DNA from 2 places in the Aequoribacter sp. genome. Region 1 is predicted to be linked to the other one. Evidence: predicted binding sites of a transcription regulator. Region 1 holds the regulator's gene; the other holds the start of a gene.
The links. The regulator sigma-54, encoded in region 1, starts transcription at its own class of promoters, with help from an activator protein. The targets are predictions, from matches to a motif close to TGGCACANNNNTTGCNNT.

Region 1 (15,560 bases):
AACCGATGGCGGCCGCGCTTGGGGCGGGCTTGAATGTCGAGGAGGCCACAGGCTGTATGGTGGTCGATATCGGTGGCGGCACCACCGAAATCGCGATTATTTCGCTCAACGGCGTGGTTTACAGCGATTCTGTGCGCGTGGGCGGCGATCGCTTTGACGAAGCGATCATTGCTCATGTTCGACGTCGCTATGGCAGCTTGATTGGCGAGGCGACCGCAGAGCGGATTAAGCAAGAAATTGGTTGTGCCTTCCCAGGCGGCGAGATGCGTGAGATCGACGTGCGAGGCCGTAACTTGGCAGAGGGCGTGCCTCGAAGCTTTACCCTGACGAGTGACGAGATCCTAGAAGCTCTGTCGGACCCACTGCAGCTTATTATTCAAGGCGTTAAGTCGGCGCTTGAACAGTCGCCTCCAGAACTCGCGGGCGATATCGCGGAATCGGGCGTGGTATTGACCGGGGGTGGCGCTTTGTTGCGTGATTTGGATAAGCTGATTTCCTCCGAAACTGGCCTGCCCGTGGTGATCTCGGATGATCCCTTGACGTGTGTGGCGCGCGGTGGCGGTATTGCGATGGAACGTATGGATCGGCACACCTTGGAGTTGTTGTCTAGCGAGTAAAGCTGCGTGCACTGACCACGCAGGTTAAGGGAGAGACGCATCAAACCGCTATTCATCAAAAAGTCACGACTGGGATTACGCGCGGGTCTTCTAACGGCCCTGCTCCTTGTGGTTTGGGTGGCAGATCGTCAAACGGACGTACTTGATCCTGTCCGCCGCGCTGGGCTTGATGCTACGGACTTCATTTTCGACGTGGCAGCCGTTCCAGGCAATATATGGCAGGCGTTGTCAGAGGCCAGTCGTTCTGAAGATGCCCTGTATAATCGCGTTGATCAACTCGAGCGCGAAAATCTAGTGCTGCAGGCCAAGCTGCAGCAAATGGTGGCGTTGCGTGCAGAGAACTCACGCTTACGAGCTCTCATGAATGCAGGGCCGCGCGAGCGTAATGATGTCTTGGCGACAGAAATTATTGGCGTGTCACCCAACCCAAACCGACAAATCATAGCGATCGATCACGGCAGTAATGATCGGGTTTATCCGGGGCAGCCACTCATTGACTCTGATGGCCTGCTGGGCCAAGTTCTTGAAGTCGCCAGTGATACCGCCCAGGTTATGTTGATCAGTGACGCGAGTCATTCGGTACCTGTCCAAATCATTCGCAATTCGGTGCGCGCGATTGCTGAGGGCACCGGTGACCTCCATCGTTTACGCATCGAGTATTTATCGACGACTACCGATATAGAAATAGGCGACCAGCTTGTCACCTCGGGTTTGGGTGGGCGTTTCCCCATGGGTTACCCAGTGGCCAAAGTCGTCGCGGTAGAGCGTACCGATGGCGATCGATTTGCGACCGTTTGGGCAGAGCCTTTGGCTCAGCTCAGTCGAACCCGGCACGGGTTGTTGTTGTTTCCAGAAGGTACTTTGGCCTCTGACATTAATCTCGGTTCAAGAGCTCTCGCACCGTGATACGTGATTCACTGGTGGTACTTTTCACCTTGGTGATTGCGATGTTACTCAGTATTTGGACGACCGAGGTGTCGGGCCTGCCCCTGCTGATTGATTGGGTGGCCTTGGTGCTGTTTTACTGGGTCGTCGCACTGCCTGCCAGGGTTGGATTGACTTATGCTTTGTTAACGGGATTTGCCGTTGACGTACTGAGTGCAAGCCCCTTGGGTCATTACGCTTTGATTATGACTTTGGTGTGTCTGTTTGGGCAGCTGATCTGCTTGCGTTTTCGTAAAATGGACGTTTTGTCTCAGATAGCTTTGGTGTTCATGCTTGCCGGTGTCGCGCGCTTTATTGACGTCTGGCTGGCGTCGTTCGAGACTCAAGCTGTTGCAGTGACTCCCCCTCTGTTAACGGCCTTGTGTAGCGCCCTAGTCTGGCCCGTGGTGATGCAAATTTTGCGTTATTTCAGGCGCTATCATGGCCTAACAGAATGGTGATTTTAGCGTCTCAGTCGCCGCGTCGTCGTGAGCTGCTGGCGCGCATTGTGATGGACTTTCAGGTTCGTCCTGCGGACGTTGACGAATCGCCGCTCGCGCACGAATCTCCTGAGCAATACGTTCAGCGCTTAGCTCACGAAAAGGCAACAAAGGTACAGGAGTTGTACGCTGGCAGTTGCATTATCGCCGCTGATACTACCGTTGTGCTTGATGACCTCATGTTGCAAAAGCCCGAGTCAGAGCAGGAGGCTTTTGCGATGCTTTCGAGTTTGAGGGGGCGAGAACACCGGGTATTAACCGGGTTGGCCGTCTATACTTCAATGCGCCGGGCCCTTAAGGTCGTGAGTACGCGCGTACGCTTTGCCAATGTGAGCGACGATTTGTTAAAGGCATACATCGCCACGGGTGAACCGAGTGATAAAGCCGGCGCTTATGCCTTGCAGGGTGTCGGCGATGTACTGGTGGAATCGATCGAGGGATCAGTGAGCAACGTCATCGGTCTACCCCTGCAGATCTTAAGCGAACTTTTGGTGGCCTCGGGAGTGAATTTGTCATTATCCCGGAGTGTTGATTAGGGTGTAGAATTCAGCCCATGTCTTCCAATACACCGCATTTTTATGATCGCTTGAGCAGTTTGCTGTGGCGGATTATTGTTTTCAGCATTGTGCTGCTAGCGGTGTATGTCAGTTTTGGCCGTTTGTTATCTAACCATGTTGATCGGTATCGCGAACCCATCATTGATCGTATCAACCACGCTATCCCTGGCCGACTCGAAGCTGAGCGAATTGCGCTGCGATGGGAGTCGTTTGCTCCGACGCTTATATTAAATGAGGTGATTCTTTACGGTGACTCTGGCGCCATCGCTGGGACTCGTGTTGAATTTGAAGCAGCAGAACTCAGCGTCGATATTTTAGCGTCTCTGCGGCTTTGGATGCCGAGTGTGTCGAGTTTGGCGATCAAGGGACTGCAGGTGGAATACCAAGTCGATCTTAACGACGAGGCGGCGAGCAGTGCGCCACGGTCCACACAGTCCTTACAGTTTTTGACCCGGGTTCTGGAAGTGCTGATGGATAAGATTCGGCGCCTTGATATTAGTGCCGCGCGTTTGGGGGTCAACCGTGAGGATAAAGTCTATGAGGCTCTCTTGGACTTCGATTACTGGAGAGATGGCAGTGAGCGTCAGCTAAAGGTAACTATCGGCGACAGTACCGGAACCGATTTTCAGTTACTCGCCCAAGGCCTTGGTAACCCACTACGACCAGAGGAATTTAACGGTAGTGGCTTCGCCTCGCTGGTGATGACCCAGGAGCCCCTGGAAATTTTGTCGGGCAGTGCGCCCATAGCGGCACAGCAAAGCGCTGGGTTTGCTCTTACGGCGTATTTGCAGGCACAAGTGAACGATTGGCGCTTGGGTGGGAATTGGTCCTTTTCTGGGCTCAATTTGCGCAACCAAAGCGCTGATGCTCAGCTCTCAGGTGAGCTCAGGGTCGATACCGATTTTAAGCATGCGGCTGCACGGCTGTTTAATCTGAAGCTAGAGACTCAGTCTGAGCCTTTAGTTTTGCCGGACATGAGAGCCTACTGGCGAGATGGTGCCCTACTGTTAAACAGCGAGACTCTGGATGTTCAGCAGCTGAGTCGTCTGTTTCGAGAGGCGGCTAAAGACAGCATTCTCGCTAAGACCTTGGAAGAGCTCGAGCCTCAAGGACGCGTCCTACAACCTCGAATGCTGTGGCACCAGGGTCAAAACAAGCTGCGCGCGCATCTCAAATTAGACGGTGTGAGTATTGAAGCCTCCGATAAACGAGCGGGAGGTGCCGGTATTACCGGTGACATGTGGTTACGAGATAATAAAGCAATGTTTCAACTCAACACCCCTGTGCTCGAGTTAGCGTTGCCTACCGTTTACGCCAAGCCCCTAGAAATAGCGAATGCGACCGCTGAGTTATACGCCTCTTGGGATGCTGAGGTTTTACACCTTCGGGCGGACAACATTCATGGCTTGGCAGCGGTGGGCGATACGCACGGTAAGCTGGCGCTGAAACTGCCGTTTCAACAGGGGATTGTTGCACCCGAAATGGAGCTTTATTTGGGCGTAAGTGAGGGTAATGCTGCCGCTCGCAACACTGTTATTCCCGCTACCATTCCAGAGAATTTGCAACGCTGGCTGGATACCGCGATTGGAGACGCGACCGCCAGTGATCTTGGGTTTTTCTATCGCGGCTCGCTCCTGAAAGAAGAACGAGATGCTCGTAGCATCGGCTTGATAGGTCGTATCCAAGCCACGGAATTAACGTTTTTACCCGAGTGGCCTGCACTGACTATCGACTCGGCTGTGCTGATTATGGATGATGAGCAAACGGGCGTTTGGTTAGAGCAAGGTGGCTTGCCCGGTGTCAGGGCGAGCTCGGTAGGTGCAGAAGTGTGGCTTGATCTCGAGCGGCAACCACACTTGAGTATCGATGGCTCGATCCGGGGACAACTCGGTGCTGCTCTAGCCGATCTGCGAGAGTCACCGCTGGCGATTTATGTCCCGCAGGCGAGTGGTAGTTGGGACGTTCAGGGCGAGATAGCGGGCCGGTTAACCATCGATACTCCTTTGGTAGGTGTGGTTCGTCCGGAGGTGAGTCTTAGTTTGAACTTAAACGATGTTGGCCTGACCCCGGCGCCTGGTCTGACGCTTCGCAATATACACGGTGAGCTGGCTTACAGCACCGAAGACGGATTTTCTGCCGAAACCTTAACGGGTAATGTTTGGGGGCAGTCTTTACAAGCTCGTGTTGCGACGCAGGTAGGTGAGGTCCAAACAACACATATTGAGTTCTCCAGCGCGCTGCACGGCCCCTCGCTGGAAACGTTTATGAATCTTGGTATTCAAGGTCACTTACTCGGCGAGAGCACGGTTGATGGCATTTTGGTGTTGGCCCCTGAGCAAGCCGCGTTACAGTTGACGAGTGATTTAAAGGGGCTGCAGATAGATCTACCCGAGCCTTTGGCAAAGCCAGCCGCTGCAAGCCTGGCGATGCGGTTCGATCTGGATCTTCGCGACCCAGCATTGCACGGTGCTCTACTGCTAGGACAAGCGATGACCCTTGATGCTCAGTTTGCGCCTGATCAAACTGGGTTTGCTGTCGGTCTTGGTCGATCGCCGCTCCCGCTGGAGGCCGGTTTATCAAGTCTTACCGGCGCCTTACCGCGGCTTGATCTCGACGCTTGGCGGGCCGTTTTACCCGAGTCTGACGAGGCATCGCAGGCGCATTACCTAGTCCAAGATCTGCGGGTAGAGCGCTTGCGCTTTATGCAGCGTGAACTCGATTCCGTGGTATTAATGGCGGAGCGACAAGCCTCGGACTGGTTTGTTGGCTGGCAAACCCAGTGGTTGAGCGGAGAGTTGAGTAGCAAGACGCAAGAGGATCATTGGCGCCTACACCTAATCGATGTGGATTTGCAGGCGCTCGCTGACCTCTGGGTGGATCAGGCAGAGTCTAGCCAAGGCTGGTCTGACTTGCCCGAGCTTCACGTCAGTCTTGATCAAGTCCGTGAAGGTGAGCAGGTTTTAGGGCACGGTGAACTGCGCTTGTCTCAGAGTGACGAGGACTACACGCTAATGGTGATGAACGGCGAGTGGCGTAAACTCCGGGCCGATCCTGAACAGCCGATTACCTTGATATGGCCCAAGCAAGGCGTGATGACTTCGCGCGTCTCGGGTGGTGTCCTGGTTGATAATTTAGGTGAGGTGTTTGAGGCGTTTGGTTATGAAAGTGTGCTAAAGACCCAGTCAGGCCGCGCTGATTTCGATTTGGAGTGGCCAGGTGGTCCAGAGCAGTTCGGTTTTGCTGGTACCGACGGGCGGCTCAAAATTCGTCTGAAAGACGGCAAATTCTTGAAAGCGTCAGCGGGTGCTCAGGGCGCTTTGAAGGTGATCACGATATTGAATTTTGCTGATATTGTGAGTCGTTTGAGTTTGACTCAGCTGTTTGAGTCGGGGGTGCCGTTTGATCAGCTTGCGATCGATGCCAGTGCCGACCTGGGTTTGATTAATATCGATAAGATGAACATGGAGGGTAGCGCGAGTCGTTTTCAGTTTTCTGGGCAGGCTAACTTACTGGATGAAAGTTTGGATGGTCGTTTGATTGCGACCTTGCCCGTGGCCAGCAATCTGCCGTGGTTGGCGGCACTGACTGGAGGGCTTCCCGCTGCCGCCGGTGTGTATGTCATTAGCAAAATTTTTGAGAAGCAGGTCGATAAATTTTCGAGCGCTGTTTATTCGGTGAAGGGTACGTGGCAAGAACCTGAACTCGCCTTCGATAAGTTATTCGATACTAAGCTACCTAAGCCAAAAGCGGGCGCTGAGCAAGGTGGCTCGGAAGAGCCCGCTCAGATTCAAACGGATCAAGATGTTTTAGATGAGCCCGATGTCTTGGGAGGGCCCAGCGCAGCAGGGGATCAGCCGAGCGCTGACCAGACTGAACCGTCGGTATCAGAGCAGGGCGTGTCGCCGAATTAAGGTGTCCCGCAAGGACTCTTACGTGGACGCTGCAGGGAGTTCTACGCGTCAAGTGCTGAGAAAATAGCTTTATACAATTTTCGATAGGAAGCCGGTGGCGCCCCTTTACTTCGCTCTTTTTGTGCCTGTTGCCACAAGCCGCGCAGCTGACTGCGCTCGGCTTGTTGGAATTCGCCGACAAATGCGTTAATCGCATTCATGCCATCAGCCATGATTTGGTCTCGCCAACGCTCAGCCGTGTGATGCTTGTGAGCAGCTTCTTTATCCGTTTCGTGCTCACGATTTAGCGCTGCCACAATTGCGGTGGTATCGAGGCTTCTTAAGCGCTTGCCCAAGAATTGAATTTGTCGTTTGCGACCGCTATTCGCGGTAATTCGCCGCGCGAGTTCGATACCCTCTTGCAAGGTTTCGTCGTCGATGGGAATTTGATCAAGACGTTTTTGTGGCAGTTCAACCAGCACTCTTGCTAGGTCCGTAAGCTCGGCCAGTTGGCGTTTGACGGCGCTTTTACTGGGGGGCAGGTCATCCCAGTCATCCCACTCTTCATCTTGCATAAAATAGTGTCGCTAATCCTAGAAATGACAAAAAACCCACAACGTCAGTAACGGTCGTCAGAATAACGCCGCCGGCGAGCGCAGGATCGATACCAATGCGGTTTAAAAATAAAGGCAGTGTTGCCCCCGTCAGCGCGGCCGTGATTAGATTAATGATCAATGCGATGGCGATGACCAAGGATAAAGTCCAGTCGTTGAACCACAAAGAGGCTGCAACTCCAACGACTGCGGCCCAGAGAAAACCATTAATCACGCCGACAGCTAATTCTCGATTGATCAGCCAGCCTTGGTTGCTGCGAGAAATCTGCCCCACCGCGATACCACGAACCAAAACCGTTAGGGTTTGAGTGCCGGCGATGCCACCCATGGAGGCGACGATGGGCATAAGCACCGCGAGAGCGACGACCTTTTCGATGGTTTCTTGGAATAAATTAATCACACTCGCGGCGACAAAGGCCGTTAATAAATTAATGCCTAGCCACAAAGCTCGTCGCGGAGTGGTGCGAAGAATCGGTGCGAAGGTGTCTTGTTCTTCGTCTAGACCCGCCATCGACATAAACGAATGGTCGGCGTCTTCACGGATGACGTCGACGACGTCGTCGATTGTGATGCGGCCCAAAAGTTTGCGGTTTTCATCGACCACCGGCGCCGATACCCAGTCGTTGCGCTCGAATAAGCGAGCCACTTCAGTATCGGGCATGTTGGCGGGGATAGGATCGATGTCGGTAATCATCATTTCGCGAACCGATGCCGACGGATCAGACACCAATAGGGTGCGCAAAGGCAGCAAACCGATGTATTGATCTTGGCTATTCACCACGATCAGACTGTCGGTCATAGACGGGATTTCGGAATGGCGCCGCAGGTAACGCAGGACCACATCCATTGTGACGCGCGCACGAATAGTAATAGCATCGGTGGTCATCAAACCACCGGCAGTATCCTCTGAATAGGTCAAGACCCGCTCGATACGCGCTCGATCTTGCTGGTCCATTGACGCCAACACTTCTTGGGTGACGGCGCCGGGTAATTGCTGCAGAATATCGGCGATGTCATCGTCCGCCATTCCCTCGGTCATCACCGCAACCTCGGCGGCATCCATCTCGGCGAGGAATAAACTCTGCAGTTCCTCGCTGAGTTCGCCGATGACCTCCCCTTCAATCTCGGTGTCGACGAGTTGCCACAGGATGTGTCGAAGTTTCGGTGTCGACGATTCGATCAGGTGGGCAACATCTGCGGGCGGCATGTCATTGAGCATGCTACTCACGTCGGCAATGCGCGCACTGTCGCGCGAGTTCAGTAACGACTCGAGCTTATCGTGGGCAATGGAGGTGAGTTTTGAGCTCATGTTTGGCGTTCCTATCTACTGCGGACTAGGATACCAGATTTAGCAAAACCTCACTGAGGAAATTGTAGCGCGAGTAGAGGGAATTACTCGCCTTCATCAAAGCGGTTGTTAATGAGTGTTTTGAGGGCTTCCCACGCTTCTGCTTCATCTTTCCCTTCGATGCGGACATGCAAAACGGTGCCTTTAGCCGCGGCGAGCATCATAACGGCCATGATGCTTTTGCCATCCACCAAGCTCTTGGGGTCTTTACCCACTCGACAGGTCGAACCGAAATGTCCCGTGCACGCAATGAACTTCGCTGCCGCTCGTGCGTGTAAGCCCAATTTATTAATGATTTCAATTTGTGCTTCGATCATCGCTAGGCCCTATTCCTCGCGCGATAGTAATTCGCGGTGACGTACGTGAATATTCGACAGGCTGGCGCTGAAGTGTTGGAAGAGTTGCTGCGCCATGTACACCGAACGGTGTTGGCCACCGGTGCATCCGATAGCCACCGTGACATAGCTCCGATTGCTCTCACTATAAGACGGTAGCCAGCGCTCGACGAAGGAACAGATGTCATCGAATAGATATTGTGTTGGTTCCTGCTGGCTTAAAAAATCGACAACACCTTGGTCGGTACCGTTAAGAAGACGTAGTTCTTTAATCCAGTGCGGATTGGGTAGCATTCGGACATCAAAGACCAAATCGGCGTCCGAGGGGATACCTTTTTTAAAACCAAACGATTGGAACAGTATGGATAACTCGCCTTTTTTTGCCCCTAAAAGTCGTTGACGAATGGTGTCACGCAATTCGTAAATGGTCATTTCGCTGGTGTCCACCACAATAGACGCAGCCTCGAGCACAGGTTCTAGCAGTTCACGCTCTTGAGCAATGGCGTCTGATAAGGTGGTGCGCTGATTGGTGAGCGGATGGCGGCGTCGAGTCTCGCTGTAGCGGGTAATCAGTATGGGGTCGAGGGCATCTAAATATAAAACACTACCCTGCGTGCGCTCGGGGATGGCGGCTAAAATATTGCTAAGGTCCCCCACTTTCGTCCAGGCGTTACGCGAGTCAATGCATACCGCGACACCTTTGAAGTGAGCGAAGTGATCGCCTTCGATTTCCTGTAGAAGCTGCTCTAACAGCCCCAAAGGTAAGTTATCAATGCAGTAAAACCCCTCGTCTTCGAGCAGATGTAGTGCGGTACTTTTGCCCGAGCCTGAGCGACCGCTAATAATCACTAAAGGGCAGTTGTTCACGTGTTTGCTTCCCACGTTTCAAGAGTTTTGAGTAGTGCTTCGACCGTGCGAGCCGCTCTAATATCACGGCAGAAATTGGGGTTTTGGAACAGCCCAGCCAGGGTTGCCAGTGTAGTCAAGTGCTCTTGTTCCTCGTTCTCGGGGACTAACAAGGCGAAGACTAAGTCGACATTTTGATCATCGGGTGCATCGAACTCGATGCCTTGGCTTAGGGTGAAGAATACACCAATGATCTCAGGTGCACCCTCTAGGCGCGCATGAGGAATAGCGATGCCCTGTCCTAATCCGGTACTACCGAGTTTTTCCCGGGCGAGTAGGCGATTGAATGTTGATCGCGCGGTAATCTCGGGGTAATCGTGCTGAATTCGCTCAGCGATTTCTTCAAACAAGCGTTTTTTGCTGGACACCTCAAGTTGGGTGTCCAGTCGATGAGTGGATAATAAACGGGTGAGTATGCCAGACATTGGCTGATCAGTGCCCCCTGGCTTTCTGCTTGTGCTTAATGACTTGCCGATCGAGCTTGTCGGCCAATAAGTCGATAGCAGCATACATATCTTCCGCCTCTGAGGCGGCGAACAAATCAGCACCCGCTACGTGAATCGAGGCTTCGGCTTTTTGTGCCGCTTTTTCGACGATCAGGGTGACGTCGGCCTTGGTGATGTGATCACTGTGGCGCTCTAGGCGCTCAAACTTATTGGCGACATAGTTGCGCAGCGCATCGGTAACGTCAACGTGATGTCCGCTTACAGTCAATTGCATAAACTACTCCTTATTCAAATAGCAAGAGGACCGAGCCCTCAATTTCATACTACCTCAAACAAGGCGTTTGCGCTCGTTTGACGGTGGGATGTGCAAAATATCTCTGTATTTGGCGACGGTTCTTCGAGCAACAGTAATACCTTCTGATTCTAACAGCGTAACGATTTTTGAGTCGCTCAGGGGCTTTTTGGGACTTTCCTCGGAGACCAGGCGCTTTATGATCGCTTGGATCGCGGTCGAGGAATGCTCGCTGCCATCGTCATTGCGTACGTGGCTCGAGAAAAAATACTTTAGCTCAAACACGCCGCGCGGTGTGTGCATGTACTTGTTGGTGGTTGCGCGTGAGATTGTCGATTCATGCATTTCCACCTGCTCTGCGATTTCGCTCAAGATGAGCGGGCGCATTGCAATTTCGCCTTCCTCTAGAAAGCCTCGTTGGTGTTCGACAATTTTCGTTGCCACTTTCATCAGGGTTTCATTGCGACTGAGCAGGCTCTTCAAAAACCAACGGGCTTCTTGCAAATTGTCGCGCAGGTAGTTGTTTTGGTCACTGTTGTCTGCGCGCTGAATCATGCTGGCATACGTGTCATTAATTCGCAGCTTTGGTGCAATATCGGGATTGAGCTCAACCACCCATCGGTCCTGCTTTTTGCTCACGAATACGTCGGGTATTGCGTACTCAGTCGATGCCGAATGATAGGTGTGGCCAGGATTGGGGTCGAGCGTTTGTATCAGACCGATCGCGGCTTTTAAGTCATCTTCTGTCAGGCGAGCTCGGCGCATGATTTGCTTGAAATCACCGGCGCCGAACTGGGCCATGTAACGGGTCAGGAGTAGATTCGCGGTATCACGATTCGGGGTGTCAGCCGGCAGTTGTCGAAGCTGCAGTTGCAGGCATTCCTGCAGGTCTTTCGCAAAAACCCCGGTGGGCTCAAACTGCTGTAAACCGTGCAATACGGCAACGACTTCATCGAAGTCGATATCACCTTCTTCGGCAACGACCTCGTAAATTTCTTCCAGGTCGGCCGTCAAGCGTCCGTTATCGTCCGTGTAGTCGATAATTGTGACCGCAATCATGCGATCAATGTCTGACAAGTGCGTTAAGTTTAATTGCCACAAAAGGTGTTCTTGCAGGGTCGTCTCAGCCGCACCTTGTTGGGCGTAATCGAACTCCAGATCGTCGTCATTGGTCGCTGGTGGTGGGCTCGATGAAGAGGGCAGTAGATCATCCCATTGAGTGTCTACCGGGAGTTCATCGGGAATGGATTGATCCCAATCTTCCTTACCGCTGGGCGTTTCTGCAGCCGCATCTTCAAGGTTGTCCATTGGGCCTTCACGGCTTCGAGCATCAAGTATCTGTGCATCGTCCGCGAACTCTTCTTCGAGTTCTAGCAGGGGATTGGACTCTATTGCTTGTTGAATTTCGAGCTGTAAATCGAGGGTAGAGAGCTGTAATAACTTGATGGCCTGCTGCAGCTGCGGGGTCATGGTTAACTGTTGACCGAGTTTTAGCTGTAACGACTGCTTCATGCCAAAAATCCACTGAGGTAGAAGACGAGTGTAGCCTTATGCGCACCTTAACGACAAGTGTTGGCGCGGTTTTTGCTGTGATTTATTGCTGGCTATAAAGTGAAGTGCTCACCGAGATAGATATCGCGAACGCGTTGGTTGGATAAGATGGCGTCGGCACCACCTTCGGCGATGATGTGACCTTCGCCAACGATGTACGCTGAACTGCAAAGATCTAGCGTTTCGCGCACGTTATGATCCGTGATGAGCACACCAATATTACGTTCGGCTACGCTGCGCACGATATCTTTAATGTCGTTGACTGAAATAGGGTCGACACCTGCAAAAGGCTCGTCAAGCAGAATGAATTTTGGCTCCAGCGCTAAGGCCCTAGCGATTTCGACGCGCCGGCGTTCGCCGCCCGACAGCGCTTGCCCTAGGGTATCTTGCACTGCGTGTAAACGGAATTCATCGATCAACTGGTCGCACAAGAATGCTTTGGCTTTCTGGCCCAATTCTTTGCGTGTTTCCAGTATTGCCAAAATATTGTCTCGCACGCTCAAGCGTCTGAATACCGATGCTTCTTGGGGTAAGTAGCCGAGGCCCACCTGCGCGCGCTGGTGTAGCGCGAGTTTGGTAAGGTCGTGATCATCGATGCTGATAGAGCCCGCATCGGCAGGTACAATGCCGACAATCATGTAAAAGCAGGTTGTCTTTCCGGCCCCGTTAGGACCCAAAAGGCCTACGATTTCGCCGCTGTTCACCTGCAGAGAAACATCCTTGACGACGCTTCGTCCTTTATACGCTTTGGCCAGATGTTGCGCTCTTAATAGGGCCATTAGGGTGTGCTACCTGAGGGTGGAATGACAACTTCAACGCGGCTCTTGGGTTGGTTGGCATCTTGACCCGCTTGGACGCGCTTTTCGTCTATAAAATATTCGATAAGAGGCCCGCTAATGACGGATTCGCCGCGCTGAATGCGAGCATCTTGTTCGAGAATGACCTTGCGCGCGTCCTGCTCGTAGCGAATTGTCTGAGCCTTCGCGTCAATAGCAGGCTCTGCGCCTGCCATAGGCTGCACAAACGTCGCCGGTGAGCCTGTCGCGATGATTTTGATTTCTTCCGGGTTTGCTTGATCAATTTCGAGGGAGCTGGCAGTGATCGTAATGGTGCCCTGCACGAGAACGACGTTGCCCAAATAGCGTGTAATGCCCTCGAGCTCAGATCGTGTCGCTTCGTCGGCGCTGATACGAATGGGATCCTGTGCTGATTGCGCTAAACCCCATGGGCTGAGCACGATGAGCAGGAGACCCAGGAAGTTACGGTTCGAGCGGAGCATAAACAGAAGTCACCTTGTGCATAAAGTGGAAGGACTGTTGTTTTAGGTCAGCAGTCAGGCCCTCTGATTGGGTTGTGGCGCCATGGTGAGCCAGTGTAACAAGTGCGTCGGTGGACGCAATGTCTTTTACCAAGTCGAGTCGGAGTCGATCGGTGGTCAGTTGAATGTCGTTCGAGTCGTGATTGAGAACAACCTGGCCCTGCAATTCAACGGTTTGATTATCTTCGTAAACGGTGCCTTGCATGGCACTCGCTGACCAGCTCTCACTGATCGTTAATGTTCTGGATATGCTGGCTTTGGTGAGTTCTCCTCGCGCGACCCCCGTGAAGTAGCGAATTTCTTCTGCTCCGACACTGTCTTTGGCCTGTCCGTTCGTGTCAAAGCGCACGGTCTCGCTGTTTTTGAGATAGGTTTGCAGCACATCGCGCGGGCGTTCTGACGGGGCATCACGCATGTCAATGTCGTCGTAGAATTGCCAAGCTATTGCGGCGGCGACGCAGAGAGCAATGGTTTGTATGCGCTTGCTAGCCACTAGGCTTGTTGCTCTACAAGTTGGTCCCACAAGCCGACAGATTTAAGCCAAGTCTCGGCTAAATCACGCACTGCGCCAGCGCCGCCAGCTTTGGTGCTACACCAATCAGCGACGGCCTTTACATCTTCGGATCCGTCGGCCACGGTTGCGCCGAGACCTGCGGCGATAATCGCTTTGCGGTCGGGTAAGTCATCCCCCATGTAAGCAACGTGCTCTGTGCTTAATTCAAGTTGTGCGCAGAGTTCATGCAGTGCAGAGAGTTTATCTTCCCGGCCTTGAATAATATGTTCAATGCCCAGTTCTTGCGCGCGACGGGCGACGATACTGGAGGTGCGGCCGGTAATAATGGCAACGGTAATGCCCGCTTGTTGCAAGAGTTTAATGCCCAGGCCATCGCGGATATTGAAGGTTTTGAGCTCTTCACCGTTGTTGCCGTAATATAAGCGACCATCACTTAGCACGCCATCAACATCAAGCGCCAAGGCTTGTAGGTCCTTGAAAGGGGTCATGCGATACCCTCGCGCAGTAAATCCATCAAATGAATGACGCCTCGTACGGAGTTGCCCTCGGCGACAACCAGCGCTGAGATCTTGTTTTGTTCCATGATGTTCAGAGCCTCAGCGGCAAGATGATTGGCACCAATAGTTTTAGCGCCCGTGGTCATGACTTCTCGTATGAGAGTCGATGTCACATCCAGCCCCTTGTCGAGGGTGCGGCGCAAGTCGCCATCGGTGAAAAGTCCTAGCAGAACGTCGTCTTGATCGATTACCGTGGTCATGCCCAAACCTTTTTGGCTGATTTCTAGCAGCGCATCAATGAGCTTGGTGGCGGAGTTTACTCTAGGTATCGCGCTGCCTTCACGCATCACATCGGCAACTTTAAGCAAAAGCTTGCGGCCAAGCTTGCCGCCGGGATGTGAGAATGCAAAATCCTCGGCCGTGAAGCCCCGTGCTTCAAGCAGGGCAATGGCGAGCGCGTCGCCCATCACCAAGGCCGTCGTGGTGCTGGAGGTTGGTGCCAAATCGAGTGGGCAAGCCTCGGTTTCTACACCCGTGTCTAGGTGTGCGTCAGACGCCAGAGCAAGCGCTGAGTCTGGGTTGCCGGTCATAGCGATTAGAGGTACCCCAAGACGTTTGAGTAAGGGTAATAGCGTCAGTATTTCGACGGCAGTGCCGCTGTTGGATAAGGCAACGACAACGTCCTGCGCTGTGATCATGCCCATGTCCCCGTGGCTTGCTTCGCCTGGGTGCACGAAATGCGCGGGCGTGCCAGTGCTTGCCAGGGTCGCCGCAATCTTGCGCGCAATGTGGCCAGATTTTCCCATGCCTGTGACAATAATTCGGCCTGTGCTGGCCAGCATTAGCTCGCAGGCTTTGGGAAATTGTTGGTCCAGTTTTTGAGCGAGGTTGGCAACCGCCTCGGCTTCCATCTGAAATGTTCGCTTGGCGGCCGTGAGGGCTGCCGTCGGGTCTAAAGTCATTATAAGCGCTTAACCTATCGTCAAAGTAATTAGAGTGTAGTAGCAAAGACAACACATTAGCAAAAACGCTCCCCATTTGCGGCCTAAACTGGCGGGGGTGCCGTGTGACTTGACCCGTCGGTACGCGAGAATCATGGCGACACCCAGTAACAGCGTCAGCGCTGTCATGATTGGGTAGTCGCGGCTCAGGACGCTGCTGTCTAGCGCAAGCGGTGCGATTAAGCCGGGTATGGGAAGCACCGCCAGCAAATTAAATAAGTTAGAACCCAGTACATTGCCCAAGGCAATC
Region 2 (14,695 bases), on a different contig from region 1:
GCGACCGTCCTGACATTGTGGCGGACTACGCCGAGGCCGTTGTGCGCGGTTTGCAGTCCGAAAACATGGTGGCGACCGCGAAACACTTCGTGGGCGATGGCGGAACGTTTAGGGGTATCGATCGTGGTGACACACGTTTGTCGCTTGAAGAGCTGCTAGAGCAGCACGCGGGCGGCTATGAGACAGCGCTACGTGAAGGCGTTATGAGTGTCATGGCCTCTTTCAATTCTTGGAACGGTAAGAAGATCCACGGTAGCAAAACGATCTTAACTGACGTGCTTAAAGACCGTTTGGGGTTCGATGGCTTTATTATCTCTGACTGGAATGGTATTGGTGAGGTCGCCGGCTGTTCAAACAGTGACTGCGTACAGGCGATAAACGCTGGTATGGACATGGTTATGGTTCCTGAAGACTGGGAAGCGCTGTACCACAATATGTTAGATCAAGTGGCGAATGGCGACATTCCGATGTCTCGTATTGATGATGCCGTGCGTCGCATCCTGCGCGTTAAAGTTCTGGCCGGAATCATGGATAAACCGCTTCCCTCATCGGCGGTACTAGATGCGTCCGTCATCGGTCAGGCCTCACATCGCGAGATTGCGCGACAGGCGGTGCGCGAGTCATTAGTGCTGCTTAAGAACAACGACCAAGTCCTGCCCCTAAAGCGCGGCCAGTCGATTTTGGTCGTTGGCAGTGCGGCGAACGATATCGGTCAGCAATCGGGCGGTTGGACGATTACTTGGCAGGGTACGGGAAACCAAAACTCTGATTTCCCGGGTGCACAGTCTATATTGCAGGGTATAGAGTCTGTTGCTGCAGAAAAAGGTGCCGAAGTGACTTACAGCCCCAGTGGTCACTATAGCCAGCGCCCTGATGTGGCCGTGGTGGTGTTCGGCGAAACCCCCTATGCCGAGGGCCAAGGCGATATCGACAGCCTAAACTTTGGTGCTGAGCATCCGGCGGGTCAACAGCTGCTGCAGGCTTTGCAATCAGATGGTATTCCCACTGTCGCGGTGTTTTTGACCGGTAGGCCGATGTGGGTCAACCCCGAATTGAACGCGAGCGACGCCTTTGTTGTGGCTTGGCTACCAGGTACCGAGGGTATCGGCGTTGCTGACGTATTATTTGCAGAACCCGGCAGTGACTTCGATTTTAAAGGTCGACTTTCGTTTAACTGGCCCGCTATTGATGTTCACCCCACTAACCCTGACTTGCCGGTAGCGAGCGTACTGTTTCCCTATGGCTACGGCTTGACCTTAGAGAGTGAAGAAACTCTGCGCGACGATCTCAATGAACAACCTCTGCTGCAGCGTGCACAGGCAGAGCAGGTTATCTTTGATGCGCGGACCTTTGATCCATGGCTAATGGCAGTTGGCGACAACAGCGACTGGGAAATTCCAGTGAACTCCAAATTTGTGCGCAGTGCTGAGGGCGCAGTCGAAGTGCGCTCGGTCGACGTGAATGTGCAGGAAGACGCTCGCCAGGTTCGTTTCGGGAACGCCTCTGTGGGTGTAGCGCAAGTATATTGGTACTCGCAGGCGCCCTTAGATTTTAGTTCTTGGGGCGAGAGTGGCGCTTACCTGACGCTAAACTATCGAGTTGATCAAGCGCCTGAAGGAGACGTTGCGGTTCGCATGGATTGCGAATATCCCTGTACGGGTGAAGTGCCGTTTGCAGACGTGCTAGCGGCGGCAGCAGTTGGAGAATGGCAAGAGGCTTCGATTCCCTTAGCGTGCTTTGCAGACCGCGGTTCGGACTTATCGCAAATTAATGCTCCTTTGGTCATTGCCAGCGCCAAACCTTTAACTATGACCTTGAAGCGTGTTGCGATAAGCTCTGAGGCCACACCAGAATCGGTAGTGAACTGCCAATAATAAAATAAGGAAACGCTATGTTATCTACACTGGATATTTCGATTGTTGTGGCTTACGCACTGGGCTTGTTTGTGCTTGCTCAGTGGGTGTCGCGCGAGGAAGCGGGTCACCACAAAGACGCCAAAGATTACTTTTTAGCGGGGAAGTCCCTGCCATGGTGGGCTATCGGTGCATCCTTGATCGCTGCCAATATTTCGGCCGAGCAAATCATTGGTATGTCGGGCTCGGGTTACGCCATGGGTTTGGCGATCGCCTCGTACGAATGGATGGCCGCAATCACCTTGATCTTGGTGGGTAAATTTTTACTGCCTATTTTCTTGAAGCACGGCATTTACACCATGCCGCAGTTCCTAGAGCAGCGCTATGATCATCGAGTGCGCATTGTCTTAGCTATTTTCTGGTTGGCGGTGTACGTGTTTGTGAACTTAACTGCGGTGTTGTGGTTGGGTTCGTTGGCTCTAAATACGGTCGCTGGTGTGCCGGTGCAAACCGCCCTGATCGTTCTGGGTGTATTCGCGTTAGCCTATTCTTTGTATGGCGGCCTAAAGGCGGTCGCTTTTACTGATATCATTCAGGTTGTGTTATTGGTGTTGGGTGGTCTGATCATCGTGGCCTTGATGCTGGATAAAGTCTCCGGTGGTGAAGGTGTGGTTGCTGGATTTGTCGAGTTGACCCGAGTGGCGCCTGAAAAATTCGATATGATATTTACGCCTGAAAATGAGCATTACATGGCCCTGCCAGGTTTGTCGGTTCTGGTCGGTGGCATGTGGATTATGAATATCTCGTATTGGGGCTTTAACCAATACATCATCCAGCGTGCATTGGCGGCGAAAAGTGTTCAGGAAGCACAAAAAGGTATTGCTTTTGCCGCCTTCTTGAAACTGCTTATGCCTGTGATTGTGGTCTTGCCAGGTATTGCTCTGTTTGCGCTAGACAGCAACCTGAGTTCGCCTGATCAGGCCTATCCTCAGGCAATGACGCTGCTACCTTCTGGTCTTAAAGGCCTAGTGTTTGCCGCTTTGCTGGCGGCTATCGTCTCTTCTTTGGCGTCTATGACAAACAGCATATCGACGCTGTTTACGATGGATTTAATGCCCTCAATTCGTCCAGCTGATAAGCAAGGAGACCCAGTCGTTGTAGGTCGAACGGTAGCGGTTATTGCCATGATCTTGGCGATGATCGCAGCGGAGCCTCTGTTGGGTAAATTTGATCAGGCCTTCCAGTACATCCAAGAATTTACGGGCTTCTTTACGCCCGGTATCGTGGTGATTTTCTTGTTGGGTATGTTCTGGAAGAAAACCACAGCTGCCGGCGCTTTAGCGGCTGCAATTGGTTCGGTTGTCTTGTCCTTTGCCTTCAAAATGTTGTGGCCGGAATTGCCTTTCATTGACCGCGTAGGCCTCGTTTTCTTGATCGCCACCGGCTTGGCCGTTGTCGTGTCGATGCTGCAGAATCGCGAGCAAGAAGGCGCCATTCATTTGGATGAAATCCAATTTGCGACGACAACAGGCTTTAATATTTCTGCATTTGCAGTCACGCTGATCTTAGCCGCCTTATACGCCACATGGTGGTGATCTAGTCATATTCTCAAAGGGGCTTCGGGCCCCTTTTTTGTGCCTCTCATTTGAGCTTACACAGGCGATGTCGTTGCTATCACCTCGCGCACCAATATGGAGCAGAACTCATGCTCGGCTCTGTTTATATTGGTGCATTCATGGTTTGATATCGCAGTCACATATCTGAAGATATTTCCTAACCAATTGATTTTTATCACTAATACAAAATTGGCACCGATCCTGCGTTACCAATGAGTGCGTGCACTTGGTGAAAGCCGCAGAACAGTTTGTCAATAGAGCGCTAGGGTTCCGGCTGCTTAGCAGTGTCTGGTCCGAGAGCACTCGACCTCTTAGAGGTTACACGGCGGGATAAAAGCCCGGGAGATTTTGCGAAGGTTTTTACCGAGCGTATTCCGTGTACTCAACTCAGAGGGGATGTTATGAAACGTTTATTAGCTCTTGCGCTAACTTTAGTCTTGTCGCCGTCAGCCATGGCGCGCGATTCTTTCCAAATCTGCTGGTCAATCTATGTTGGATGGATGCCTTGGGCCTACGCCGACCAACAAGGCATTGTTGATAAATGGGCAAAAAAATACGATATCGAGATCGACGTAGTTCAGATCAACGATTACGTCGAATCAATTAACCAATACACGGCGGGTCAGTTTGATGCCTGCACCATGACGAACATGGATGCGCTGACAATTCCCGCCGCTGGCGGCGTGGATAGCACGGCGCTGATCGTGGGCGATTATTCGAATGGCAACGACGCGATCATCCTGAAAGGTGAAAAGGACCTTGCCGCCATCAAGGGGCAGTCGGTTAACTTAGTGGAGCTGAGTGTTTCGCACTATTTACTGGCGCGTGCGCTGGAGTCGGTGGGTTTGTCTGAGCGCGATGTTCAGGTCATTAACACGTCCGACGCCGATATGGTGGCGGTATACACTACCGATGATGTGAGTGCTGTGGTGACTTGGAATCCGCTAGTCTCTGAAATCGCCGCAATGCCCGATAGCCACATTGTATTTGATTCTGCTGCGACGCCAGGCGAAATCATTGATATGTTGGTGATCAATACCGAAACGCTGGCCGAGAACCCCAATTTGGGCAAAGCGTTGGTTGGCGCCTGGTATGAAACGATGGCGTTAATGTCGGCACAAACGCCCGAAGGCGCAGCGGTGCGAACTTTCCTAGGTGAAGCCTCGGGTACGGATTTGGCCGGTTACGATGCGCAGCTAGCTAGCACTCAGATGTTCTATACCCCAGCAGAAGCGCTCGCGTTGACTGAAAGCCAAGTCGTTTATGACACCATGAAAAAAGTGGCTGAGTTTTCGTTTGATCACGGTTTGCTGGGCGAAGGCGCACCTGATGCCGGATTTATCGGTATTGAAACTCCGGCGGGCACCTACGGTTCTACGACCAACGTGAAGCTACGCTTTGATCCTACCTACATGAAGATGGCGGCGGATGGCGAGCTGTAAAGCTCGCCCCTCGGACTCTTAAGTTTTAAGGATCATTATGAAACGATGGATTAACAGGCGGCCCTCGCGAGCACTCAGTGTCATGCTTGGTTTAGTGCCTCTGATCATGCTGCTGTTACTTTATATGGCCGGATCCGAAGCGCGACTCGCTGAAAACGAGGCGGATAAGTTGCTGCCAAGCTTCGAGCAGTTTGGTGACGCAATCAAACGCATGGCCTTTGAGCCGAGCAAACGCACCGGCGAGTATTTGTTCTGGGTCGACACTCAGAGTAGCTTGATTCGCTTGGGCTTGGGTGTGGGTATCGCGGCATTGACGGGGTTAATTGTAGGTGTGCTCACTGGCGCCCTACCCTCGGTGGGATCTACCCTAAACCCTTTGTTAACCATCGTTTCTTTAATTCCACCCTTGGCGGTTTTGCCCATCCTTTTCATTGTCCTGGGGTTGGGTGAGTTGTCAAAAGTGGTATTAATTGCCATCGGTGTTATGCCTTTTATTGCCCGCGATATTCAGCGGCGCACACAAGAAATACCATCAGAGCAATTAATAAAAGCCCAGACCTTGGGCGCGAATACCGCGCAAATTATTCTGCGCGTGATTCTTCCTCAGATTATGCCCCGCTTAATTGATGCCGTGCGGCTTTCTCTAGGCGCCGCGTGGTTGTTCTTAATTGCCGCTGAGGCAATTGCGTCTACCGACGGCCTTGGCTACCGAATCTTTCTGGTGCGACGTTATATGGCCATGGATGTAATTCTGCCGTACGTCGCTTGGATTACCCTGCTGGCCTTTACCTTTGACTGGATTTTGGCGCGAATTAATTACCTGTGTTTTCCATGGGATCGCTTAGCGGGAGACGAGCGATGATTGAGGTCGAAAAAGTTTGGAAACGCTACGGCGATAATACCGTACTGGAAGATCTGTCCTTGTCGGTCAAGGAAGGCGAGTTCGTGACCATGGTAGGGGCGTCGGGTTGCGGCAAGAGCACTTTTCTAAATTTACTGTTGGGTACCCAATCGGCGACGCAGGGTGAAATACGCTTGGATGGGGAGCCGATTGCAGCCGAACCTGGCCCAGATCGAGGCATTGTTTTTCAGCAGTACTCGGTGTTTCCGCACATGACTGTATTGCAGAATGTCATGGCCGCGCCAGCCTTGGCACAATCGGGTATCACAGGGCGCTTATTCGGTCGCGCCAAGCGCGAGGCTAATCAGGCGGCCTTCGAAATGCTTGAGCGCGTAGGTCTAACGGCCTCGGCCGATCAGTACCCTCAAGCCCTCTCGGGTGGCATGCGTCAACGTTTAGCAATCGCCCAAGCGCTGATTGCTAAACCACGAATTCTATTGCTCGATGAACCCTTTGGGGCCCTTGATCCCGGCATTCGCAATGATATGCATGTACTGCTCAAAAATCTTTGGGCTTCGTTTGGGTTAACGGTATTTATGGTGACGCACGATCTGAAAGAAGGCTTCTCGTTGGGGACCCGGCTCTGGGTTTTTGATAAGCGCCGGCATGATCCTCATGCACCTCAAGCTTACGGTGCCTCGGTGACCTACGACCTTAATTTGGCTACGACCAGCGAAGACGATTACGAGAAGACTCTAGCTCAGATAGATCAACGAACAGAGTAACAGAGTAAAGGATTAGATCATGGATAATTATGTGACCAAGCTCGACGCAGGCAAGCATTGGTCGTTAAAAGTGCGCCGTGGCGTCCAAATGACGCTGACGGACCTGAGTGGCGGTTCGAACGTGGGGATGGTGTTTTACAATCCCGAGAACCTGTACGAACGATACAACGCCCCCGATACTTTGAAGGCGCAACATACCTTTAAGTTGGCGCAAGGCAACTGCCTGTACTCGGATATGGGGCGGATTTTTGCGTCGATTACGCACGATGACGTGCAATGGCACGATACCGTCTGCGGTAATACCCACGCGAGCCACATAGAGCAAATGTTTGGTGCGCGGAACTATCAGACTGACCGCAACGACTGGCATCAGAACGGGTATGACGCCTTTCTTGTCGAGCTTGAAAAATATGGGCTTACCGCCAATGCCCTACCCGCCAACATCAACTGGTTTAGCTCTGTCGTGACCGATGCTGAGGGCAATATGAGTTTGCGCACCCCAGCCCAAACCGAGGGCAAGAGCCTGACCTTGCGCTTTGAAATGGACACTCTGGTGATTTTGCATACCTGCCCTCACCCTTTAGACAGCTGTGCCTCGTATCCGACAGGTCAAGTCGAGATCAGCCTAACTTTAGCGAAGCCTGTAGGCGATGACGACGAGTGCTTAAATCTGTGCCCGGAAAATCAACGAGGTTTTATGAATAACGCCTTGTATTACCTAGGAGCGAAGGAGTAAACCATGATTGTTGAAAGTTCGAGAACATCAGCGTCTGCTTATCGCATTGATCGTGTCGACTCGGGTGACTACTACCTCGAACGCATTCCTAAGGGGCATGTGGTTCGATTGCTTGACCTCGAGGGTAATCAGGCGGCTGACACGCTCTTTTTTGACGCCTCGAGTCCGACCGAGCGCTACAGCGTAACTGACACCATTCGAGAACAAGGCAACGTCTACCTGACAGCAGGTTCAGTGTTGCGTTCTACCGCCAACAAACCGCTGTTAACGATTGTGGCCGATACCTGTGGTCGTCACGATACGTTGGGCGGTGCCTGCGCTAGTGAGAGTAACACCGTGCGTTACGATCTAGAGAAGCGTTGCATGCACAGCTGTCGCGATAGCTGGATGTTGGCCATTGCAGAAAAACCTGAGTGTGGCTTAACCAAAGCGGATATCGGTCACAACATCAATTTCTTTATGAATGTGCCCATTACCATTGAAGGTGGTTTGACCTTTGAGGACGGCATTTCGGCCCCCGGTAAGTACGTCGAGTTGCGCGCAGAGCGGGATGTTCTGATGCTGATTTCGAATTGCCCACAATTAAATAACCCCTGCAATGGATATAACCCCACACCGATTGATGTGCTGATGTGGGAAGAATAAGTCACGCCACCTTTGGACGACCACAGGTGTAGAAGCGTTCGGGACGGCCCGCAAGGAGAGTTATGTTTTCACGTGTATTAATCGCCAATCGTGGGGCGATTGCCACTCGTATTATTCGATCGTTACGTCGCTTAGGCATCGAGTCGGTCGCTGTCTACGCTGAATCCGATCGCGATAGTCTGCATGTCCAGCAAGCCGATCACGCCTTCAGTTTAGGTGAAGGCCCCGCGGCTGACACGTATTTAGCAGTAGATAAAATTTTGGCGATCGCCCAAGCAACGGATGCACAAGCTATTCACCCTGGCTATGGCTTTTTAAGCGAAAATGCAGACTTCGCTCAAGCGTGTGAGGCGCAAGGTTTCGTGTTTTTGGGGCCGCGCCCTGAACAGATAATTGAATTCGGTTTAAAACATCGTGCCCGGGCCCTGGCCTTGGCTGCAGATGTTCCGCTGTTACCCGGGACCGATTTATTGACTAATCTGGATGATGCCAGAGTCGAAGCTGAGCGTATTGGCTATCCCGTGATGCTTAAGAGCACAGCAGGCGGTGGCGGTATTGGCATGCAAGTGTGTCAATCTCAAGTTGAGCTTGAGCAGGCCTACGCCAGCGTGCGCCGCTTAGGGCAAAATAATTTTTCCAATGATGGCGTTTTCATCGAAAAGTTTATCGCCTGTGCTCGCCACATTGAGGTTCAGGTCATAGGCGACGGGCAGGGACGAGCGCTTGCTATTGGTGAGCGCGATTGCTCGGCACAGCGTCGCAACCAAAAAGTCATTGAAGAGTGCCCTGCTCCAAATTTATCCGACGACGTGCGGGCTAACCTTCACAGCACCGCAGCGAACCTGTTGGCCTCTGTGAGTTATCGTAATGCCGGCACGGTTGAATTTATTTTTGACGCCGATACCGAGCAGTTCTACTTTCTTGAAGTAAATACTCGCTTACAGGTAGAGCACGGCGTTACCGAAGAAGTCTTCAAGGTTGATCTCGTTGAATGGATGTTGAAGGTCGGTGCCGGAGAGCACGCATTCTTTGATAGCTTCGACGCCAAGCCTCAGGGACATGCTGTTCAAGTTCGGGTCTACGCCGAGGACCCTTACAAAGATTTTGCGCCGGCACCAGGTTTGCTGACTGCCGTTGAATGGACTGATGAACCCAATGTTCGAATCGATCATTGGGTGAGCGCCGGCCTGGAAATATCGCCTTATTTCGACCCGATGATTGCCAAAGTGATCGTACATCGACCATCGCGCACTGAGGCTCTCGAGGCAATGGCGAGCGCTTTACGTCAAAGTCACTTGTACGGTACCCAAACCAACCTGCAGTACTTAGAGATGTTAATGCAGGATGCGGTCGTCACTGCTGGGACGATAACCACCCGCTACTTGAATGATGTGCAATGGCAACCGCGGCGCCTTGATGTCATCAGCGGCGGAACTCAAACGACCATTCAGGATGCCCGTGGTCGACGTGGCTACTGGCATGTGGGTGTACCACCTTCAGGTGCCTTTGATAACTACACCTTTCGCTTGCTCAATCGGGTGCTGGGTAACGATATCGACGCCGCTGGATTTGAAGTGGCGGTGCAGGGTCCTAGCTTCAAAGTCTCGTGTGATACCACCATTGCTTGGGGCGGTGCGACCACCGAGTTCACCTGCAATGGTGAACTGATCCCGCCTTATGAGGTGTTTGAGGTCGAGGCTGGCAGCGTGCTCGAGATGGGCGCGTTAGCAAGCACTGGCGCGCGCGCCTACATCGCCTTTGGCGGTGGCCTGAATTGCCCTGAATATTTGGGTTCACGCAGCACTTTCACTTTAGGGCAATTTGGTGGTCACAACGGACGTGCTTTACGTGCGGGCGATGTGCTGGCTTTGCCGCCAAACAACCCGAATTGTGCGCATCAAACGGCGCCTGTCGAGTTGCGGCCGGTGTTGTCTAACGCCTGGACACTCCGTGTTATTTACGGTCCACACGGAGCGCCTGATTTTTTAACCGAGAGTGATATTGATACCTTTTTTGATGCCACTTGGGAGGTTCACTACAACTCGAGTCGCACCGGAGTGCGCCTAATCGGCCCTAAACCCGAATGGGCGAGAACGGATGGCGGCGAAGCGGGGTTACACCCCTCGAACTTGCACGACAATGCTTATGCTTTTGGCTCGATAGACTTTACCGGCGATATGCCGGTCATTCTTGGACCCGATGGGCCGTCTTTGGGGGGCTTTGTTTGCCCAGCTACCGTCATTACGGCTGACCTGTGGAAGTTGGGGCAACTACGTGCGGGCGATAGACTGCGCTTTGAGCCGGTGTCTATTGAGGCTGCCGTTGCTATTGAAGCGGCGCAACATCGCGCTTTAAGTGAACTAGAACCCCGGCCGGTACGGTTACCAAACTATACGCGGCCGTTGTCCCCAGTAATTAATCGTTTGCCCGCGGCAGAATTCGGCGACGAAATTGTCTTCCGTCCTGCTGGTGATCATTTTTTGCTGATTGAATACGGTGACTTAGAACTAGATATTCGCTTGCGGTTTCGGGCGCATGCCTTGATGCGTTACCTGCAAGAAACCAAGGTCGAGGGTTTACGCGAATTAACCCCAGGTATCCGCTCGCTTCAAATCCACTACGATTCGCAGACGATTAGCCTACAAAGTGTCATTGATACTGTGGTGGCCGCCGAGCGTGTGTTAGCAAGCCAACTTGACTCGTTAGAGGTGCCTTCGCGTGTTGTGCACTTGCCCTTGTCTTGGAACGATGAGGCCTGCCAGCAAGCCATTGATAAATACATGCAGTCGGTGCGCGCGAATGCGCCGTGGTGCCCCAGTAACCTTGAGTTTATTCGACGCATTAACGGCCTGAAAGATATCGAGGCCGTTAAGAGTGTCGTGTTTGATGCCAGCTATTTGGTACTGGGTTTGGGTGACGTTTATCTCGGAGCGCCGGTCGCGACGCCCGTGGATCCTAGGCACCGATTGGTGACGACTAAGTACAACCCAGCAAGGACTTGGACGGCCGAAAATTCCGTCGGTATTGGTGGGTCTTACCTGTGTGTTTACGGCATGGAGGGGCCCGGCGGTTACCAGTTCGTTGGTCGTACCTTGCAGATGTGGAATCGCTATCAACAGACCGCACAGTTTCAACAGCCTTGGCTGTTGCGCTTTTTTGATCAGATTCGCTTTTACGAAGTCGGTCATGATGAGCTTATGCAGATGCGGCGGGATTTTCCGACCGGCCAGCACGCAATCAGAATTGAAGAAACCCGTTTTTCGCTGGCTGATTATCAAGCGTTTGTCGACAGCCAAGAAGAATCGATCCAAGCCTTTAAGTTGCAACGCGAGCAGGCCTTTGCCGATGAGCTGGCGCGTTGGCACCGCGATGGGCAGTTCCATTTTGAAGTGGAAGAGGCCCCTGAGCTTACCCAATCAGAAAATTGGCCACAAGGCGCAATTTTAGTGGATAGCCCTGTATCGGGCAGCGTTTGGCAGCACTCGGTAGCCGAAGGCGACACGGTTGTTCCCGGTCAAACCCTGGTGGTACTTGAATCCATGAAAATGGAGATTCCGGTGGTCGCCACCAGGGCGGGCAGGGTGTATCGCCTACCCCTAGGTGCAGGCGCGCGCATCACCGCAGGCCAAACTCTGTGCGTACTTAAGGAGACTAGCAATGAAGCTTGATATCACCAATGTTCGTCAATTCTACGCGCAGGGTGGTACGCCGCGACAGCTTCTAGCAGTGGTCAAAGAACGGATAGCTGCACATGCCGATAACCCGATTTGGATTTATTGTTTGAAGGATTCAGAGCTTGAGGCCTACTGCCAGTACTTAGATGATACTGATCCACGGCAATCGCCCTTATGGGGTGTGCCCTTTGCCATAAAAGACAACATCGATCTAGCAGGAGTGCCAACGACGGCCGCTTGCCCCGAGTTCTCGTACCTGCCCGAGCGCTCCGCGTTTGTCGTTCAGGTGCTGATTGATGCGGGAGCCATTCCGATCGGTAAAACAAATCTCGACCAGTTTGCGACCGGCCTTAACGGTACGCGTTCGCCCTATGGCGCGGTGCAGAACAGCGTCAACGCCGCTTACATTAGCGGCGGTAGTAGTTCGGGGTCTGCGGTGGCCACCGCCTTGAATATGGTGAGCTTTGCTTTGGGTACCGACACGGCGGGTTCAGGCCGTGTGCCTGCTGCCTTCAATGATTTATATGGGTTGAAGCCGAGCTTGGGGCTGGTTTCAACATCTGGTGTGGTGCCGGCCTGCCGCAGTTTGGATTGCGTTACGGTGTTCGCCAAAGATCTTGAGACCGCATCGGCCGCGTTTGCGGTGATGGATGCGTTTGATTCAGCCGACCCATTTGCACAAGTCAACGTCGACAGCAACGCCGCAAGAACCGAGGGGCGTCGCTCGGGCCCACTCAAACTGGGCGTAATTAAGCCTTCGCAACTTCAGTTTTTTGGCGATGCCCATTACCAACAAGCTTACGATGCCGCCTTGGCTAGAATCCAAACTGATACGAGCATCGAACTGATAGAGCTCGACTTTGAGCCTTTTGCCGAGGCGGCCTCCTTGCTCTATTCGGGCCCCTGGGTGGCTGAGCGGACTTTGGCTTGCGAAGAACCGTTAAACCAGTATCCCGATAAAGTGAACCCTGTGGTGCGCGGTATCATTCAGGGGGGGGCAGACCTCTCGGCCGCCGCGTGTTTCAAAGCGCAGTATCAATTAAAAGCGCTAAAACGCTTGTGTGACGCGCAGTTAGCGCAAGTCGATGCCATGCTAACCCCGACAGCAGGGCGTTTGTATACCTTGGCTGAGCTCGAAGCCGAACCTGTCCTGTACAACACTAACTTGGGTTACTACACCAACTACATGAACTTATTGGATTACGCCGGTCTCGCCATTCCCGCGGGGGCGACATCCCAAGGTTTGCCTTTTGGGCTGACGTTGGTTGGCTCGCGTTGCAGCGATCGCACCTTACTGTCTATTGCTCGGCGCTTGAATATCGGTGCAGTCACTGAGGGTCGCGATAAACCGGTGGCCGACAGTCGCTATTTTGATCTGTTGGTCTGCGGGGCGCACATGGAGGGTTTGCCCTTAAATCCCCAATTGCGAGAGCGGGGCGGGTACTTGTTAGAGGTGGTTAAAACGGCGCCGACCTATCGCTTGTTTGCGCTTCCGGGCGGTGGTGTTAAACGTCCGGCGCTGGTCGGTGATTTGGAGAATGGCTCCTCCATTGGTGCCGAGCTTTGGCGTTTGCCGATTGACTCTGTAGGTTCTTTTTTGCAGGGCATTCCCGCGCCGCTGGGTTTGGGCACCGTGACCTTAACTGATGGTCGAGAAGTGAAAGGTTTTATTGCAGCAGCCGGCTGCGTTGATTCCGGCGCTCAGGATGTCAGTAGGTTTGGGGATTGGCGAGCGTACTTGGCTTCGGCGTAATCCTCGTATCCTTTCACCGCGATAGATAAGTCACTCTGTCTAGCTTCCTCTGTGAAGCTAGACATTTTTGTCGTCTACCAGTAAACTAGTTTGAGCTGAAAGTAAATTGGCGCGAAATTTTTTAGATTTCCCTTAAATATAGGCTCTGTTTCTGATAGGCGCTATGAAACTTTTGAAACCAAAATAGTCAAGAAGAGATTACTGTGTACTTCCGCAAGCTCATGAAGGGCGATGGGCAAAAACTACATGCTCTGGTGGCACAATGCCCCCCACTCGATACGAACTCTGCCTACCTGAACTTTTTGCAATGCACTCATTTTGCGGACACGTCGGTTGCTGTTGAGAGTCATAGCCAGCTGTGCGGTGCGATTACGGGATACTATCAGCCTGAAGCACCCGACACGCTGTTTGTCTGGCAGGTTGCTGTTGCGCAAGCCGCACGCGGGAAGGGGCTCGCTAAAAAGATGCTTTGCCATCTTGTCGACGCCGGTTTAGGTGGTGGGCTCAAATTCATTGAGACCACCATAACTCGAGACAACCGAGTGTCCTGGGCCTTGTTCGAGGGTCTGGCTGACTACTACCAAGTCTCTTTGACCTCAAACATTTGGCTTGATCAATCGGAGCATTTTGCTGGATTACATGACTCCGAATACCTGGTCCGTATCGGGCCCTTTAACTCACCGCTAGGAATATCACCATGACAATATTTGATGAGATTGAATCTGAAGTTCAATCCTATGCACGTTCATTTCCCTGTATTTTTTCGAGAGCCAAAGACGAGCATCTTTATGATGTGGAAGGTCACGCTTACCTCGATTTTTTGGCGGGTGCTGGCACCTTAAACTATGGTCACAACAATGACCTGCTAAAGGGTGCTTTACTACGTTACATTGAAGATGATGGGATCAGCCACGGTCTAGATCTTCATACACGAGCGAAAGCTGGGTTTTTAGAAGCCCTTAACTCAACGATTCTTGAACCGCGCGGGCTCAACTACGTGGTTCAATTTACTGGTCCCACTGGGACTAATGCGGTCGAGGCGGCTCTAAAGCTAGCGCGGAACGTAACGGGTCGCGAAACCGTGATATCGTTTACCAATGGCTTTCACGGCGTAAGCTTGGGTTCTTTGGCAACGACTGGCAACTCGCATCATCGTGGTGCTTCCGGTGTCAGTTTATCTGGCGTTGCTAGAATGCCTTTTGACGGTTATCTCGGTAGCGATATCGACACTACGGCTTACCTTGATAAAGTTTTGTCGGACTCGAGCTCAGGTGTTGATCTGCCGGCCGCTGTTATCGTCGAAACTGTTCAGGGCGAAGGCGGTATCAATGTTGCGTCGTTGGGTTGGCT

Region 2: the regulator sigma-54 is predicted to act here: its motif matches at 3,660-3,677, upstream of ACTF5Z_RS07935 (putative urea ABC transporter substrate-binding protein).

The regions. Positions count from the first base shown of each region.
Region 1 is NZ_CBFHWH010000006.1:4,525-20,084, forward strand. Features, by position in the region: gene ACTF5Z_RS01955 (rod shape-determining protein) at 1-617, shown strand, start outside; gene mreC (rod shape-determining protein MreC) at 672-1,523, shown strand; gene mreD (rod shape-determining protein MreD) at 1,538-2,002, shown strand; gene ACTF5Z_RS01970 (Maf family protein) at 1,996-2,577, shown strand; gene ACTF5Z_RS01975 (YhdP family phospholipid transporter) at 2,595-6,509, shown strand; gene yjgA (ribosome biogenesis factor YjgA) at 6,551-7,063, opposite strand; gene mgtE (magnesium transporter) at 7,053-8,411, opposite strand; gene ACTF5Z_RS01990 (HPr family phosphocarrier protein) at 8,495-8,767, opposite strand; gene rapZ (RNase adapter RapZ) at 8,777-9,652, opposite strand; gene ACTF5Z_RS02000 (PTS sugar transporter subunit IIA) at 9,649-10,116, opposite strand; gene hpf (ribosome hibernation-promoting factor, HPF/YfiA family) at 10,124-10,411, opposite strand; gene ACTF5Z_RS02010 (RNA polymerase factor sigma-54) at 10,466-11,941, opposite strand; gene lptB (LPS export ABC transporter ATP-binding protein) at 12,034-12,759, opposite strand; gene lptA (lipopolysaccharide transport periplasmic protein LptA) at 12,759-13,259, opposite strand; gene lptC (LPS export ABC transporter periplasmic protein LptC) at 13,240-13,713, opposite strand; gene ACTF5Z_RS02030 (KdsC family phosphatase) at 13,791-14,300, opposite strand; gene ACTF5Z_RS02035 (KpsF/GutQ family sugar-phosphate isomerase) at 14,297-15,271, opposite strand; gene ACTF5Z_RS02040 (calcium/sodium antiporter) at 15,281-15,560, opposite strand, start outside.
Region 2 is NZ_CBFHWH010000045.1:864-15,558, reverse strand. Features, by position in the region: gene ACTF5Z_RS07945 (glycoside hydrolase family 3 protein) at 1-1,874, shown strand, start outside; gene ACTF5Z_RS07940 (sodium/sugar symporter) at 1,892-3,448, shown strand; guanidine-I (ykkC/yxkD leader) riboswitch at 3,721-3,816, shown strand; gene ACTF5Z_RS07935 (putative urea ABC transporter substrate-binding protein) at 3,871-4,911, shown strand; gene ACTF5Z_RS07930 (ABC transporter permease) at 4,949-5,773, shown strand; gene ACTF5Z_RS07925 (ABC transporter ATP-binding protein) at 5,770-6,537, shown strand; gene ACTF5Z_RS07920 (urea amidolyase associated protein UAAP1) at 6,557-7,273, shown strand; gene ACTF5Z_RS07915 (urea amidolyase associated protein UAAP2) at 7,277-7,918, shown strand; gene uca (urea carboxylase) at 7,981-11,586, shown strand; gene atzF (allophanate hydrolase) at 11,576-13,345, shown strand; gene ectA (diaminobutyrate acetyltransferase) at 13,549-14,046, shown strand; gene ectB (diaminobutyrate--2-oxoglutarate transaminase) at 14,043-14,695, shown strand, end outside.